2 linked regions of the Sagittula sp. P11 genome follow. The protein of the gene in region 1 interacts with the protein of each later gene in a pairwise test. Links are inferred from orthologs where the notes say so. Each region holds a gene or a part of one and is shown on either strand. Other genes may lie near its edges. The genes, in order: CDO87_RS05225 and ssb.

Region 1 (7,282 bases):
GGCCAACGGCCCGCTGGCCGACCGGGTGATCAAGGTCTACCGCGGCCTGCCCGACCCGGCGGTGATGGACCGCCTCGCGGCCTGCCACGACGACTACGTGGCGGCGCTGCACGCCGCCCGCGTGCCGCTGCCGGAAACGGAATTCCACCTTGTCGACATGGGCGCACAGGCGCGCGTGCCGGTGATCGTGCAGGAGGCGCTCGACCCCGCCGGCCTGATGCGCCCGCTGATGCAGAGCCGCCCACTCGACGAAACCGTGCAGATGATGGAGGCGGCGGGGCAGGTCATCGCGCGCTTCTGGCACTGGGCCGAAGGCTTCGACGGGCGCATCGGTTTCCACCCCTCGATCCGCAACTTCGCCATCGTCGACGGGGAGGCGGTGTTCTTCGACACCTTCCCGCCGCTGATCCACTACAGCCGCGACGAGATGGGCAGGATGCTGCTCCAGTTCTCCGAAAAGCGGCTGATGCGCGTGGTGGGGCCGTTCCTGAAGGCGCGCGTCACCGGCATCCAGGACGAATGGTATTCGCCGGCGGAAACGCTGGTCGGGCTGGTGGGCTCGGCCTGCCGCCTGCGCCCCGACGATGCGGAGGCCTACCTCGCCTGGGGGCGGGAGTTCGTCGCGCGGGAAATGGCGCCCTGGGCCGGGGAGGCTCTGCCGGGTCTGCAGGACGCGCCGCGCCTGCCGGGATACTGGACGGGGTTCCGCAAGATCCTCGGCCTGCAGGGCGAACCCAACGTCTGAGCCCCGGGCACGCCGCCCGCCCTTCATCTTGGCCGAAATACCTCGGGGTCCGGGGCAGCGCCCCGGTCCGCGCGTTCCGCAAGGAAAAAGGGTGGCGCAAAGCCCCACCCTACATGTCGTCGCGACGGTCCCGCAGGGCGGGGCGCCGCCCCGCCCGCGAGGGCGTCAGACGATCTTGATGCCCGCGTCCGCGGCGTCCTTGACGAACTGCGCGAGACCCTTGTCGGTCAGGATGTGGTTCGCCATGGCCTTGATCACCGCCGGCGGGGCGGTGGCCACGTCTGCGCCGATCTTGGCGGCGTCGCTCATGTGGTTGGCGGTGCGGATCGACGCGGCGAGGATCTGCGTCTCGAACCCGTAGTTGTCGTAGATCTCGCGGATGTCGGCGATCAGCTCCATCCCGTCGAGGTTCAGGTCGTCGAGACGGCCGATGAACGGCGAGATGAAGGTCGCGCCGGCCTTGGCCGCCAGCAGCGCCTGGTTGGCGGAGAAGCAGAGCGTCACATTGACCATGCGGCCCTCGTCCGACAGCGTCTTGCAGGCCTTCAGGCCGTCCCAGGTCAGCGGCACCTTCACGGCGATGTTCTCGGCGATCTCGGCCAGGCGGCGGCCTTCGGCGATCATCGCGTCGGCCTCGGTGGCGACGACTTCGGCCGAGACGGGGCCGGAGACGAGGTCGCAGATTTCCTTCGTCACCTCGAGGATGTCGCGGCCGGATTTCTTGATGAGGGAGGGGTTGGTGGTCACGCCGTCGACCATGCCGAGGTCGTTCAGTTCCCGGATGGCGTCGATGTCGGCGGTGTCTACGAAGAATTTCATGATCGGTCCCCTTGCGCGGCCTGATGAGAGTCCCGCGTGTCTTACCCCATGACGGGCGCCTCCGAAAGAGTTAGGTTTGCGCTAACGGAATGCCGCCGGATCCTTGCAGACCGGCAGGAGGGCCGATGCTGTGTGTCCCGGCGACGTCACCGGGGGCAAAAGCCGGGTCGCGCCGGGTCTCGGCGCGGTCCCCGGACAAGCGTTGCAGGGGTCGCCGCCCCGCCTCGTCGGGCAGTCGGCAAGACCTTCCGCTGTGCGGTTGGCAGGCGCGGGTTATTGCGGTGGCCCCCGGTTTGCGCCATCTGTCGGGCATGCAGGAGTTCTTCGAACAGGGCGCGCGCGTCGGCGTGCTGACGGCGCAGCCGCTGGACCGGCTGCTGGATTACCGCGCGCCCGAGGGCGGCTGTTTCCTTGGTGCCTATGTCGAGGTGCCGCTGGGCCCGCGCAAGGTGCTGGGCGTGGTCTGGGGGCCGGGCGAGGGCCAGTTCGACGCCGCCAAGCTGCGCAGCGTGATCCGGGTGCTCGACGCGGCGCCGATGCGGGCCGAGATGCGCGCCTTCCTCGAAAAGGCCGGGGCCTACACGCTGACGCCGATGCCCGCGATGCTGCGGCTGGCGACCCGCGCGCCGGGGCTGGGCGACGGGCCGTCGATGCGCAAGGTCTACCGCCGGGGCGAGGGCGAGCCGGAGCGCATGACCGACGCCCGGCGGCGGGTGATCGCGGCCTCGGAAGAGCTGGGCGGCCTCGCGCTGACGCTGGGCGAGCTGGCGGAGGCGGCGGGCGTGACCTCTTCGGTGGTGAAGGGGCTGGTGAAGAGCGGCGCCATCCGCGAGGAGGAAAGCCCGCGCGACACGGCCTTCCCCGCGCTCGACCCCGACTATGGCGGCAAGGACCTGACAGAGGACCAGGCGGCGGCGGCGGATGTCCTGCGCGACGGTCAGCGGGCAGGCACATACGGCACCGTGCTGCTTAAGGGGGTGACCGGTTCCGGCAAGACGGAGGTCTACCTCGAAGCGGTCGCCGAATGCCTGCGGCAGGGGCGGCAGGCGCTGGTCCTTCTGCCGGAGATCGCGCTTTCGGCGGAGTTCCTCGCCCGGGTGGAGGCCCGCTTCGGCGCGCGGCCCGCGGAGTGGCATTCCGGCGTGACCATGACGGAGCGGCGCCGCGTCTGGCGTATGGTCGGCGAGGGCCGCGCGCAGATGGTGGTTGGCGCGCGCTCGGCCTTGTTCCTGCCGTTCCAGCGGCTTGGGCTGATCGTCGTCGACGAGGAACACGACACTTCCTACAAGCAGGAGGACGGTGTCCTCTACAACGCGCGGGACATGGCGGTGCTGCGGGCCTCCATCCTCGGCGCGCAGGTGGTGCTGGCCTCCGCCACGCCGAGCCTCGAAAGCTGGGCCAATGCGGATGCGGGCAAGTACCGGCGGCTGGTCCTGACCTCGCGCTTCGGCGAGGCGGTGCTGCCGGAGATGCGTACCATCGACATGCGGCGGCAGGAGGTGCCCTCGAACCGCTGGATCTCGCCCGCGCTGGCCGCGGCGGTGAATGCGCGGATGGAACGGGGAGAGCAGGCGCTTCTGTTCCTCAACCGCCGTGGCTATGCGCCGGTGACGCTCTGCCGGGCCTGCGGGCAGCAGATCGGCTGCGACCACTGCGATGCGCGGATGGTGGAGCACCGTTTTCTCAAGCGGCTGGTCTGCCACCAGTGCGGCGAGACGAAGCCCATGCCGGAGGTCTGCCCGTCCTGCGGCGCGGAGGACAAGCTGGCCGCGGTCGGCCCCGGTGTCGAACGGCTGGCTGAGGAAGCGCAGGCGCAGTTCCCCGAGGCGCGGATCGCGGTGCTGTCCTCGGACCTTTACGGCACGGCGCGCGAGCTGAAGGCGCAGATCGAGGGGATCGCGGCGGGCGGCGCGGACATCATCATCGGCACGCAACTTGTGGCGAAGGGGCACAACTTCCCGCTGCTGACGCTGGTGGGGGTGATCGACGCGGACCTCGGGCTGCAGGGGTCGGACCTGCGCGCGGCCGAGCGGACCTTCCAGCTCATGCGGCAGGTTGCGGGGCGCGCCGGGCGGGCGGAGAAGCGCGGCGAGGCGCTGTTGCAGACCTACCAGCCGGAGCACCCGGTGATCCGCTCGATTCTTGCCGGTGACGAGGAGGCGTTCTGGAGCGCGGAGGCCGACGAGCGCCGGCTGGGCGGGATGCCCCCCTTCGGACGGCTGGCGGGGATCATCCTGTCGGGGCCGGACGTGCAGGAGGTCTTCGACCTCGGCAACTGGCTGGCGCGCAACGACGGCGCGCTGCGGCGGGTGGGGGCACAGGTCTTCGGTCCCGCGCCCGCGCCCATCGCCCGGGTCCGGGGGCGGCACCGCGTGCGTCTGCTGGTGCGGGCCGAGAAGGGCGTGGCGCTGCAGGGCGCGCTGGCCGACTGGGTGCGCCCGGTGAAGCTGAAGGGCGACCTGCGGCTGGCCATCGATATCGACCCGCAGTCGTTCTTCTGACCGGCTTCTGACCGCGGCCGCCCGTTGCCCCCCCCCGCCTTTTCCGCTGGGGAAGGGCAGGCGGGCGCATCCATTAGGCGATCAGGGCGCATAAACCTGTGGTTTCCCCGGTGTTCTTGGGTCGGCCGTCTTGTCTGACTTCTTCGCGGCCTCTACATGCCTTTGCATGAAACGATGGATCCCTTTCGTGAAGAGCCGGCCACGGGTGTCGGTCGTGCGCCTGCAAGGCGCGATTTCCGTTCCCGCCAGAGGCAACCTGAGCGACAGGACCGCAGCCCCCCTGCTGGAGAAGGCCTTCCGGTCGAAACCGCAGGCCGTGGCGCTTGAAATCAACTCTCCGGGCGGGTCGCCCGTGCAGTCCTCGCTGATCGGGGCGCGCATCCGCCGCCTGTCCGAGCAGCACAACATTCCCGTCTATGCCTTCGTCGAGGACGTTGCGGCCTCCGGCGGCTACTGGATCGCCTCTGCCGCGGACGAGATCTGGGCCGACGCGAGCAGCATCCTCGGCTCGATCGGGGTGATCTCCTCGGGGTTCGGGGCGCATGTCTTCCTGCAGCGGCAGGGGATCGAGCGCCGGGTGCACACGGCGGGCAAGTCGAAGTCGATGATGGACCCGTTCCGCCCCGAGACCGAAGAGGACGTGGCCCGTCTGAACCGGCTGCTGGGGCAGTTGCACGACACCTTCATCAACCAGATCCGGGCCCGGCGCGGCGAGAAGCTGGCGTCGAACCCCGACCTCTTCACCGGCGAAATCTGGGTGGGGCAGGCGGCGGTCGACCAGGGTCTGGCCGACGGCATCGGGCACCTCGTGCCGGTGATGAAGCAGCGCTTCGGCGACAAGGTGCGCTTCAAGCGGTACGAGGCCAGGCGGCCCCTGCTGCCGCGCGTGGGCGTCCAGATCGCCCAGGGCGCGTTGAGTGAGATCGAGGAGCGTGCCGACTATGCACGGTTCGGCCTCTCGTGATCGCAAAGATCGTCCTCCTGTTCCTGCTGGTCATGGGCCTTCTGGGCGTGTTCGGCAAATGGCGCATGCCGGGGGCGAAGAAGATCGGACAGTTGCGCAAGAAGGCGATGCTGAGCGCCAAGAAGTGCCCGCACTGCGGGGGCTACAGCATCGGCGACGCCCCCTGCGCCTGCCGGAAAGGTAAAGGCTGACATGGTATTCCTCTATGCCCTGCTGGGCTTGCTGATCCTGCTTCTGGCGGGCGACGCTTTGGTCAAGGGCGCGGTCAACCTGTCCCTGCGCGTGGGCATCCCCGCGCTGATCGTCAGCCTGACGATCGTCGCCTTCGGGACGTCCGCGCCGGAGATGCTGATCTCCGTGCAGGCGGCGATGCGCAACGTGCCGGGCATCGCACTGGGCAACGTGATCGGCTCCAACACGGCCAACGTGCTGATGGTGCTGGGCATTCCTGCACTGATCACGGTGATGCACACCTCTGCCCACGACACCCGCAAGAGCTATGTGCAGATGCTTTGCGCGTCGGTGCTGTTCATCGGGCTGGCGGTGCGCGAGGTCTTCGACTGGAAGTCGGGGATCGTGCTGCTGGCGGTGCTGGCGTGGATCCTCGCCGATCAGATCAAGGACGCGCTGGCGCACCGGCGGGCGGGCGAGCTCGACGAGGAACTGGAAGAACCGGAAGGCGCGGACCCGGACATGCCGTGGTGGAAGATCGCCTTCTACATCGTGCTGGGCCTGATCGGCCTGCCGCTGGGGGCGGACCTGCTGGTCGACAGCGCGACCGAGATCGCGCGCATGTTCGACGTTTCCGACGAGGTGATCGGCCTGACGCTGGTCGCGGTCGGGACCTCGCTGCCGGAACTGGCGACCACCGTCATGGCGGCGCTGCGGCGGCAGGCGGACGTGGCCCTGGGCAACGTGATCGGGTCGAACATGTTCAACCTGCTGGCCATCATCGGCGTGGCCTCGATGATCGCACCCATGCCGTTCGAGCTGCCGGAGCTGACCTTTGACCTTGCGGTGATGCTGGGCGCCTCGTTGCTGCTGTTGCCCTTCGTGTTCCTCAAACGCGACCTGAACCGGATGTGGGGTGTCATCTTGTCCGCGCTCTACGTGGGCTATGTCATCCTCGTGATCGTCTGAACGGAGGCCTGATGTCTGAACAGGGAAAACGTGCGCTTGTGACAGGCGGCGCGCGGCGGCTGGGGCGCGACATGGCGCTGACGCTTGCGCAACAGGGATACGATGTGGCGGTGCACTACGGCGGGTCCGCCGATGCCGCCGAGGAGACCGCAGCGGAGATCCGCGCGCTGGGGCAGAAGGCCGCCACGCTGCAGGCCGACCTGCTGGTCGAGGACGAGGTGCAGGCGCTGGTGGGCCGCGCGCAGGAGGCCCTTGGCGGGCCGCTGACGGCGCTGGTGAACAACGCCTCCATCTTCGAGCATGACGACTACGGCACGGCCACGCGCGAAAGCTGGGACCGCCATATCGAGAGCAACCTGCGCGCCCCCTTCGTGCTGATCCAGAACTTTGCGGAGCAGGCGCCGGAGCCGCTGAAGGACGCCCGCGGCGAGCCTGTGGCGCAGGCCATGGTGGTCAACATGATCGACCAGCGGGTGCGCAAGCTGACGCCGGAATTCGCAAGCTACACCATCGCGAAGATGGGGCTTTGGGCGATGACCCGGACGGCGGCGATGGCGCTTGCCCCGCGTGTCAGGGTGAACGGGATCGGCCCCGGGCCGACCCTGCGCGGCGGCCGCCAGTCGGACGAGGATTTCGCCGCCCAGCGGGCCGCGACGGTGCTGGAACGAGGCTCAGACAGTGAGGATATCACCGCCGCGCTGGTCTACCTGCTGTCGGCAAAGGCCGTCACGGGGCAGCTTCTGTGCGTCGACGGCGGGCAGCACCTGGCATGGCAGACCCCTGACGTGACGGAAGTAGAGTGAGCAACGGCGGCGAAAGTTTTGCACGGTTCACGGAACTGTCACGGAAGCGTTACGAAAATGCTAAGAGTCTCAGCCACTTGTAGGGTGACCCAAAAATTTTATCGCGATTTCAATAGGTTGAAAATGCGATTAATTTTTGTGCATCCCGGCGAAGTGGGCTGAAATCAATGGAAATTTGCCACTGCCCCGAATTTGCCACCAGACTTATCCACAGAAACGGTGGATGTAATACCGCTTGAAACGGCGGCGCCGGCATTGCAGCAGACGGGGATTCGACACAGGTTGAAGCCGAATGGGCAGAGTGACATGA
Region 2 (7,052 bases), 3.0 Mb from region 1 along the record:
ACCGGGTCATGGTGATGTACCTCGGGCACGTGGTGGAACTGGGCACGACCGACCAGGTCTTTGCCCCGCCCTACCATCCCTACACGGAGGCGCTGCTGTCGGCGGTGCCCATCGCCGACACCTCGGTCAAGAAGAAACACATCGTCCTCGAAGGCGACGTGCCTTCCGCGATGAACCCGCCGCCCGGATGCCCGTTCCAGACACGATGCCGGTGGAAGTCGAAGGTGGCCGGGGACCTTTGCGAACGCGAGGTGCCGCCGGTCAGGATACTTGCCGAAGGGCACCAGGTGAAATGCCATCTGCCTGACGCGGACCTGGCGGGCATGGAGCCAGTGATCACCGTCGCGGCGGAATAGGCGGTCGGTCGCGCGACGGAGGCGAAAGGGTGCGCGCCGGTCGGATTGGCTTCGCCGGTGGGTGCGGGGCACATGGTTTTAGCGCGGCCTTATGGCTTTGGTCTTCGGATAGCTGCGGGTGGGGTTGCAACACCTCCGGCCTCTCCCCTCTGGCAAGGGTCTCGTGTCGCCTAAGGCTTCGCGTTCGGCGCAGGCACAGGCGGCCCTTGCTCCTGCCGCGCAAGTGACAGGGTGCGCTCTTCCCCGCCGTCGTGGGATGTGCGGACGTAATACGGAGAGATTGACGAGAGCGCGAGAACCTCGGCCTGCTGGCGCAGGGTCAGGGGCGTGTCGAACCGGCAATCGACGACAAGATCGCGGACCACGCTCATCCGGCCTTCGAACGGGGCGTGCGTTCCGACACGCAACTGGAACGGCACACCGCCTTCGGCGCCCCCGTCCCTGAGCGCGTCCATGTCATCGGGATGGAAGCGGAAACCGCCCCGTCCGAGTGTCAGGATCAGGCCGTGCGCCTCCTCCTCGCCGAAGATCAGGGTGGCACCGACTCGGCAGGCGCGCCGGTTGTAGACAAGCGCAAAGGCCCAGCGGACGGCAAGGTCCATCCCGAACAGCAGCGCGATGAAGACCACCATGAGGGCGAGCACGGCACCGCCGCTGACGACCTTGTTCTCCTCCAGCATCTTCTCGACCTCTTCCCAGTCGATCCGGCCTTCGGTGACCGCCTCCTGAAAGGTTTCAGGCGCGTCGGCCTGGCTGTGCTGGCCGGCACTGTTGCAGGCCAGTGTCGACTGATGTTCGAACTCCGCCAGCATCGCGCGCAGGTGTCGGGGGTCGTAAGGCGCCGAGGTGTAAGAAAGCCGCTCCCCCTCTGCCATCAGCTCCAGCGCGATGCCGCTGAGCCCGCCAAGTCGATTGCGCTGCAGGTCATTGAGAATCGAGAATTCCGACAGCCCGTCCATCTGTGAGGCAATGCGTTCCGCCACAAGCTGGTCGATCGTTCGCTGCTTCTGCGGGAGGGCAGCGAGTGTCCGGGCCAGCGACAGAAGTTCCGCGGGCAGCTTGCATGCCTCTGCCCTGGCCACGCCGGGCATGAGCACCATCAGCAAGATCACGGCGGCCACGACGAACAGCCGCGCGCCCTGCACGGCCTTGCCCGTCCGCCTGCCGATCTCCGCGCGGCCCATAGCCCTCATATCCCTTGCCACCGCTCTTAGCGCGGCAGGGTGCCACCAAAGCAATAATCCGGGATTAAGGCGCGACGGTTTCGACGCACGGAAGGTCCGGGGTCAGCTGCCCCAGATCACCTTCACGTAGTTCTTCGTCTCGCGGTAGGGCGGCACGCCCTTGTGCTTTTCGACCGCCCCGGGACCCGCGTTGTAGGCCGCAAGCGCCAGTCGCCACGATCCGAACTTGCGGTACTGGATCTTGAGGTAGCGCGCGCCACCGTCGAGGTTTTCCGCCGGGTTGTGCGGGTCGACGCCAAGCGCCTTGGCCGTGGCGGGCATCAGCTGCGCCAGTCCGATGGCGCCCTTGTGCGACAGGGCCTTCGGGTTGAAACGCGATTCCTGCATCACGAGCCGCAGGAAAAGGTCCTCGGGAACGCCGTGTTTCTGCGCCGCGACGCGTGCGAGCACTGCGTATTCGCCGTTGTAGCGGCCCCGGTATTTCGGGACGGCGCCGTTCTCGGCACCTTCGACACCCCACTTGGTGGGCGTCACCACCTTCGGCGGCTGAAGCCGCACCGAGCTCTTGTATTGTTGCGCTGCGCGACTGTCCAAAACTCCCGTCTGCGAGGAGAAAAGGTTCGCGCGGTTCTTGGTCGAAATGATCTCGGCCCCTGCACTTCCGGCTGTGATCGCCAGGAAAATGCTCAGGCCGACTGCCAAGCGTGCCCCCGCCATGGTCCGTCCCTTGTTCGTTGCCGCCGTGTTGTTCTGTTGGTCTTTGCGCGGGACTATACCCAAAAATCGCTCAATCGGAACCCCTGTGGTCCGCTCTGTTTGCCCCCCCTTTGCACCGCGTGTAGAAACGGCAGACATTCGCCGATGCGATTCTAGGTTTCGAGAGGGAGAAACATGGCCGGTTCCGTCAACAAGGTGATCCTCGTGGGCAATCTCGGGCGCGACCCGGAAGTGCGTACCTTCCAGAACGGGGGCAAGGTCTGCAACCTGCGGATCGCCACGTCAGAGAACTGGAAGGACCGCAATACGGGCGAGCGCCGCGAACGCACGGAATGGCATTCGGTCGCGATCTTCTCCGAGCCGCTGGCCCGGATCGCCGAGCAATACCTGCGCAAGGGTTCGAAGGTCTACATCGAGGGCCAGCTTGAAACGCGCAAGTGGCAGGACCAGTCTGGTCAGGACCGCTATTCGACCGAGGTCGTGCTGCGCCCCTACCGTGGCGAGCTGACCCTGCTCGACGGCCGCAGCGATGGCGGCAGCGGTGGTGGTGGCGCCGGCTCGTTCGGCGGCGGTGGCGACAGCTACGGTGGCGGCGGCTACGACGACCGCGGTTACGACGACCGCGGCGGCAGTGGCAGCGCCGGTGGCGGTTCCGGCCCCTCCCGCGCGCCGTCCCGCGATCTGGACGACGAGATCCCGTTCTGAGTCAGTCCCGGGTACTGCAAACACAAACCGCCGCACATCCTGCGGCGGTTTTTTTTTGCGCTCATTCCTGTACGGCGCGTCCTGTCAGTCCTGACGCTCCCCCGCCCCCAGCGGGCGCTCGTCCGGCTCCATGAAGCCGCACCCGACCAGCGCGCTTTCCAGCGCCTCCTCGGCGTTGATGAGCGGAAGACCCATGACCATGCCGCCGCGCTGGCTTTCGATCACCACGCCCTTGCCGCCGCGCATCGCGCGCATCAGCGGCTCTTCGGGCACGACCGTCGCCGTGACCCCGTTGCTGATCGTGCGGAACGTCTTTTCGAAGGTCTGGCCGTCCACCGTCAGGTAGAAGGTCTGCTGGCCCGGTGGCGTGCCGGGGATCAGCAGATCGCTGATACCGCCCTGCTGACAGAAGTAATAGAGCCCCGACTGACCGTTCTGCGTGTCGATCCCCGCCCAGAGGATCGCACCGTCCTGGATCGCCCCGCCGTTCCACGTCGGGATGTGGGTCGAGGGCTGGACATGGTTGGCATTGCACAGGCGCCGGATGCAGGCGTGGTAGCCAGGGGTGTCCCCCTCGCTCGCCAGGCAGTTGCCCATGCAGGAATTCGTCTGCGCCACCGCCCCGCCGGACAGGACAGCCAACGCCATGGAAAACGCCGCTGCAATAGACTTCATTCAAATGCCCTCCAGAAAAATGGTCCTGAGAATTACGGCCACAGCCCCCGAGTCGGCGCAACCCTTGTTCGGCGGCAAGGCTTGGCCTATGTCTGCCCCTCGCAATCACCCTCAGGAAACAGACCCATGCCCATCCGCCTGCCCTCGGACCTTCCCGCCTTCGACGTGCTCACGCGCGAGGGCGTCATGGTCATGTCCGAGGAACAGGCCGCGCGGCAGGACATCCGGCCGCTGCGGATCGGGCTGCTGAACCTGATGCCGAAGAAGATCCAGACGGAGAACCAGTTCGCCCGCCTGATCGGGGCGACGCCGTTGCAGATCGACTTCCAGCTGATCCGCATGACCGAGCACCAGACCAAGAACACCGCCGCCGAGCACATGGAGGCTTTCTACCGCCCCTTCGCCGAGGTGGCCGACTCCGGCGAAAAGCTGGACGGTCTCATCATCACCGGCGCCCCGATCGAGCACCTGCCCTTCGAGGAGGTCACGTACTGGGAGGAACTGACGCAGGTATTCGACTGGACGCAGACCCATGTGCATTCCACCTTCGGCGTGTGCTGGGGCGGGATGGCGATGGTCTACCATTTCCATGGCGTGCCCAAGCACATGCTGGACGCCAAGGCCTTCGGCGCCGTGCGGCACATCAACCGCGCGCCGACCTCGCCTTACCTGAACGGGTTCTCTGACGACATGGTCATCCCCGTCTCCCGCTGGACCGAGATGAACCGCGCCGAGATCACCGCCGCGGGCCTGCCGATCCTGATCGACAGCGAGACGACCGGCCCCTGCCTCGTCGAGGACCCGGCGCACCGCGCGCTCTACATCTTCAACCACCTGGAATACGATTCCGGCACCCTGAAGGAAGAGTACGACCGCGACATCGCCGCCGGGAAACCGATCAACGTGCCCGCGAATTACTATCCGGGCGACGATCCGGCGCTGACGCCGCAGAACCGCTGGCGCAGCCACGCACATCTTCTTTACGGCAACTGGATCAACCAGATCTACCAGTCGACACCTTACGAGCTATCCTCCATCGGGTCATGAACGACACGACGGAGGACAGGTGAAACCGCTGATGTGGGCTGCATACGTTCTGGCGTTCGGGGCCGCGGCCTGGGGGCTGAGCCACCTGCGCGCCGGTCTGCGCGAACGCGCGGCAGAGGCCGCCTTCCCCCCCTCCGGCCAGTTCGTCGAGGTCGGCACGACACGCGTCCACTACGTGACCAAGGGCGAAGGCCCGGACGTCGTCCTGATCCACGGTATGTCCGGAAACCTGCGCGACATGACCTTTTCGCTGGTCGACCGGCTGGCGCAGGACTTCCGCGTCACCGCCTTCGACCGTCCCGGCATGGGGTATACCGACCGGCTGCACGACGCCGGCGAAACCATCGTGGAACAGGCCGCGCTGCTCTCTGCCGCCACCCGGGCGCTGGGGTTGGAAAAGCCCGTCCTCATGGGCCAGAGCTACGGCGGCTCCGTCGCGCTGGCCTGGGCCGTGGAATTCCCCGAAACCGTCTCGGCCCTCGTGTTGACCGCCAGCCCGTCCCACCCATGGGACGGCGGCATGTCACGGCTCTACAAGGTGAATTCGCACCCGATCCTCGGCGCCCTCGCCATCCCGTTCGAGGCGGCCTGGGTCCCGTCGAGCTACGTGCAGGGCGTGGTGGAAACCGTCTTCGATCCGCAGGACATGCCGCCAGGCTACGACCGCCACATCGGCGCGCCTCTGACGATCCGGCGCACGGCGCTGAAGGCCAACGCGCTGCACCGCGCGGGTCTGCTCGACCAGATCACAGAGCTGGAGCCGCGCTATGACAAGCTGTCCGTCATGCCGGTGGAGCTGGTGCACGGCACGGCGGACGACACGGTGGGGCTTGGCATCCACTCCGAACCGCTGGCGGACCGTCTGCCCCATGCCCGGCTGACGGTGCTGGAGGGCGTCGGCCACATGCCCCACCACGTCCGCGAAGGCGCGGTGGTGGAGGCGATCCGGCGCGCCCACGAGCGCGCCCGGGATCGCGGCGACGACTGACCTCAGCCCGCGTCGAGCACATCCTCGGCCAGTTGCACCACGTCGGACGGCGCGCGCAGGTACTTGCCCGTCTCGCTCTCGTTCAGCACGATCACCCGCGCGCCGTTCTTCACCTGATCCGCAAGGTGGATGATGTCCTGATTGAACAGCCGGATACAGCCCGATGATACCGCATGCCCGATGGAGGCAGGGCTGCGCGTGCCGTGAATGCGGTAGAGCGTGTCCTTGCCGTTCCGGTACAGGTACAGGGCCCGGGCGCCCAGCGGATTGTCCAGCCCGCCTTCCATGCCGTCCTTGAACTGGTTGTAGACCTCGGGTTCGCGCTTGATCATGTTCTGCGTCGGGGTCCACCGCGGCCAGTCGCGCTGGTAGGCCACCTTCGCCTCGCCATTGAACGCGCGTCCCGCGGCACCGACCGCCACGGTGTACTGCATGGCCTGATCGTTGCCCTGCAGGTGATACAGCTTCGTGGCGCCCGGATCGACGATGATCGTGCCGGCCGGATACGGCGCGTAGTAATCCACCAGCTGGCGCTTCTTTTCCTCGCTGAGGTATTTCTCCGGCACCGCGGGAATGGTCATGCCGTTGTCTTGGGTCGACATGTACATGGACCGCGTCTCGGGCTGCAGCGGACGCTTGCGCGGCGGCTCGGGAGGCAGCACCTCCACCTCCGCCAGGTAGCCGTTTTCGGTCATGGCCACGTTGGGCACCGCTTGCGGTTGCGCCTCGGACACGTCCGAGACCGGGGGAAGCGGACGCGCACAGGCTGCCACAAGCGCGAGAAGAACCAGCCCGGCGACCGGTTTGGGGACTTGCGATATCATGAGATGCCTTTCCAGTATTCTTCGAAAGGCAAACGGTTCGTCCGGCTCGATTGTTCCGCCGCTCGGCAGCGGTTTGCCATCAACGGCACACAAAGCCATACTCACGACAATCAAACGGACGGAAATCATGCCCCAAGACCTGCCTTTCGACGGTGCCATCACACGATACGCCGAAAACGATGCACCAAAGGACGTGCGGGCGGCCATCGCCTCCGCCGACAAGAACGACATTCTCGACGCGGGCTATCCTTACACCGAACAGATGTCCGGCAAGGACTACGACAAAGAGCTCGAGGCGCTGCAGATCGAACTGGTCAAGATGCAGGCGTGGGCCAAGCAGGAAGGCCACCGGATCGCCATGGTCTTCGAGGGCCGCGACGCGGCCGGCAAGGGTGGCACCATCGCCCGCTTCCGCATGAACCTGAACCCGCGCGGTGCCCGTGTCGTGGCGCTTCCCAAGCCGACCGACCGGGAGGCGACGCAATGGTATTTCCAGCGCTACGTGGATCACCTTCCCGCTGCCGGCGAGATCGTGTTCTTCGACCGCTCTTGGTAC

Evidence for each region.
Region 2: the proteins of CDO87_RS05225 (region 1) and ssb interact in binary tests that used the Escherichia coli proteins (3 or more experiments, as listed by UniProt). The link is inferred for Sagittula sp. P11 from one-to-one orthologs.

What each region holds. Positions count from the first base shown.
Region 1 is NZ_CP021913.1:1,065,907-1,073,188, reverse strand. What follows is about bases 1,489-4,470. They hold CDO87_RS05225 (primosomal protein N'), read left to right. Parts: upstream 1,489-1,875; coding sequence 1,876-4,065; downstream 4,066-4,470. Other genes in these bases: CDO87_RS05220 (S49 family peptidase), read left to right, coding at 4,232-4,470; fsa (fructose-6-phosphate aldolase), read right to left, coding at 1,489-1,564. In the rest of the region: CDO87_RS05235 (DUF6206 family protein), read left to right, coding at 1-745; more of fsa, read right to left, coding at 911-1,488; more of CDO87_RS05220, read left to right, coding at 4,471-5,029; CDO87_RS05215 (hypothetical protein), read left to right, coding at 5,026-5,220; CDO87_RS05210 (calcium/sodium antiporter), read left to right, coding at 5,222-6,169; CDO87_RS05205 (SDR family oxidoreductase), read left to right, coding at 6,181-6,972; excinuclease ABC subunit UvrC, read left to right, coding at 7,279-7,282.
Region 2 is NZ_CP021913.1:4,104,135-4,111,186, reverse strand. Bases 1,445-4,196 are described here. They hold ssb (single-stranded DNA-binding protein), read left to right. Parts: upstream 1,445-2,431; coding sequence 2,432-2,962; downstream 2,963-4,196. Other genes in these bases: metA (homoserine O-succinyltransferase), read left to right, coding at 3,764-4,196; CDO87_RS19805 (hypothetical protein), read right to left, coding at 3,047-3,637; CDO87_RS19815 (lytic transglycosylase domain-containing protein), read right to left, coding at 1,643-2,257; CDO87_RS19820 (hypothetical protein), read right to left, coding at 1,445-1,540. Outside these bases: CDO87_RS19825 (ABC transporter ATP-binding protein), read left to right, coding at 1-356; more of CDO87_RS19820, read right to left, coding at 527-1,444; more of metA, read left to right, coding at 4,197-4,684; CDO87_RS19795 (alpha/beta fold hydrolase), read left to right, coding at 4,704-5,672; CDO87_RS19790 (L,D-transpeptidase), read right to left, coding at 5,675-6,496; ppk2 (polyphosphate kinase 2), read left to right, coding at 6,624-7,052. UniProt on the Escherichia coli protein: Plays an important role in DNA replication, recombination and repair. Binds to ssDNA and to an array of partner proteins to recruit them to their sites of action during DNA metabolism. Acts as a sliding platform that migrates on DNA via reptation.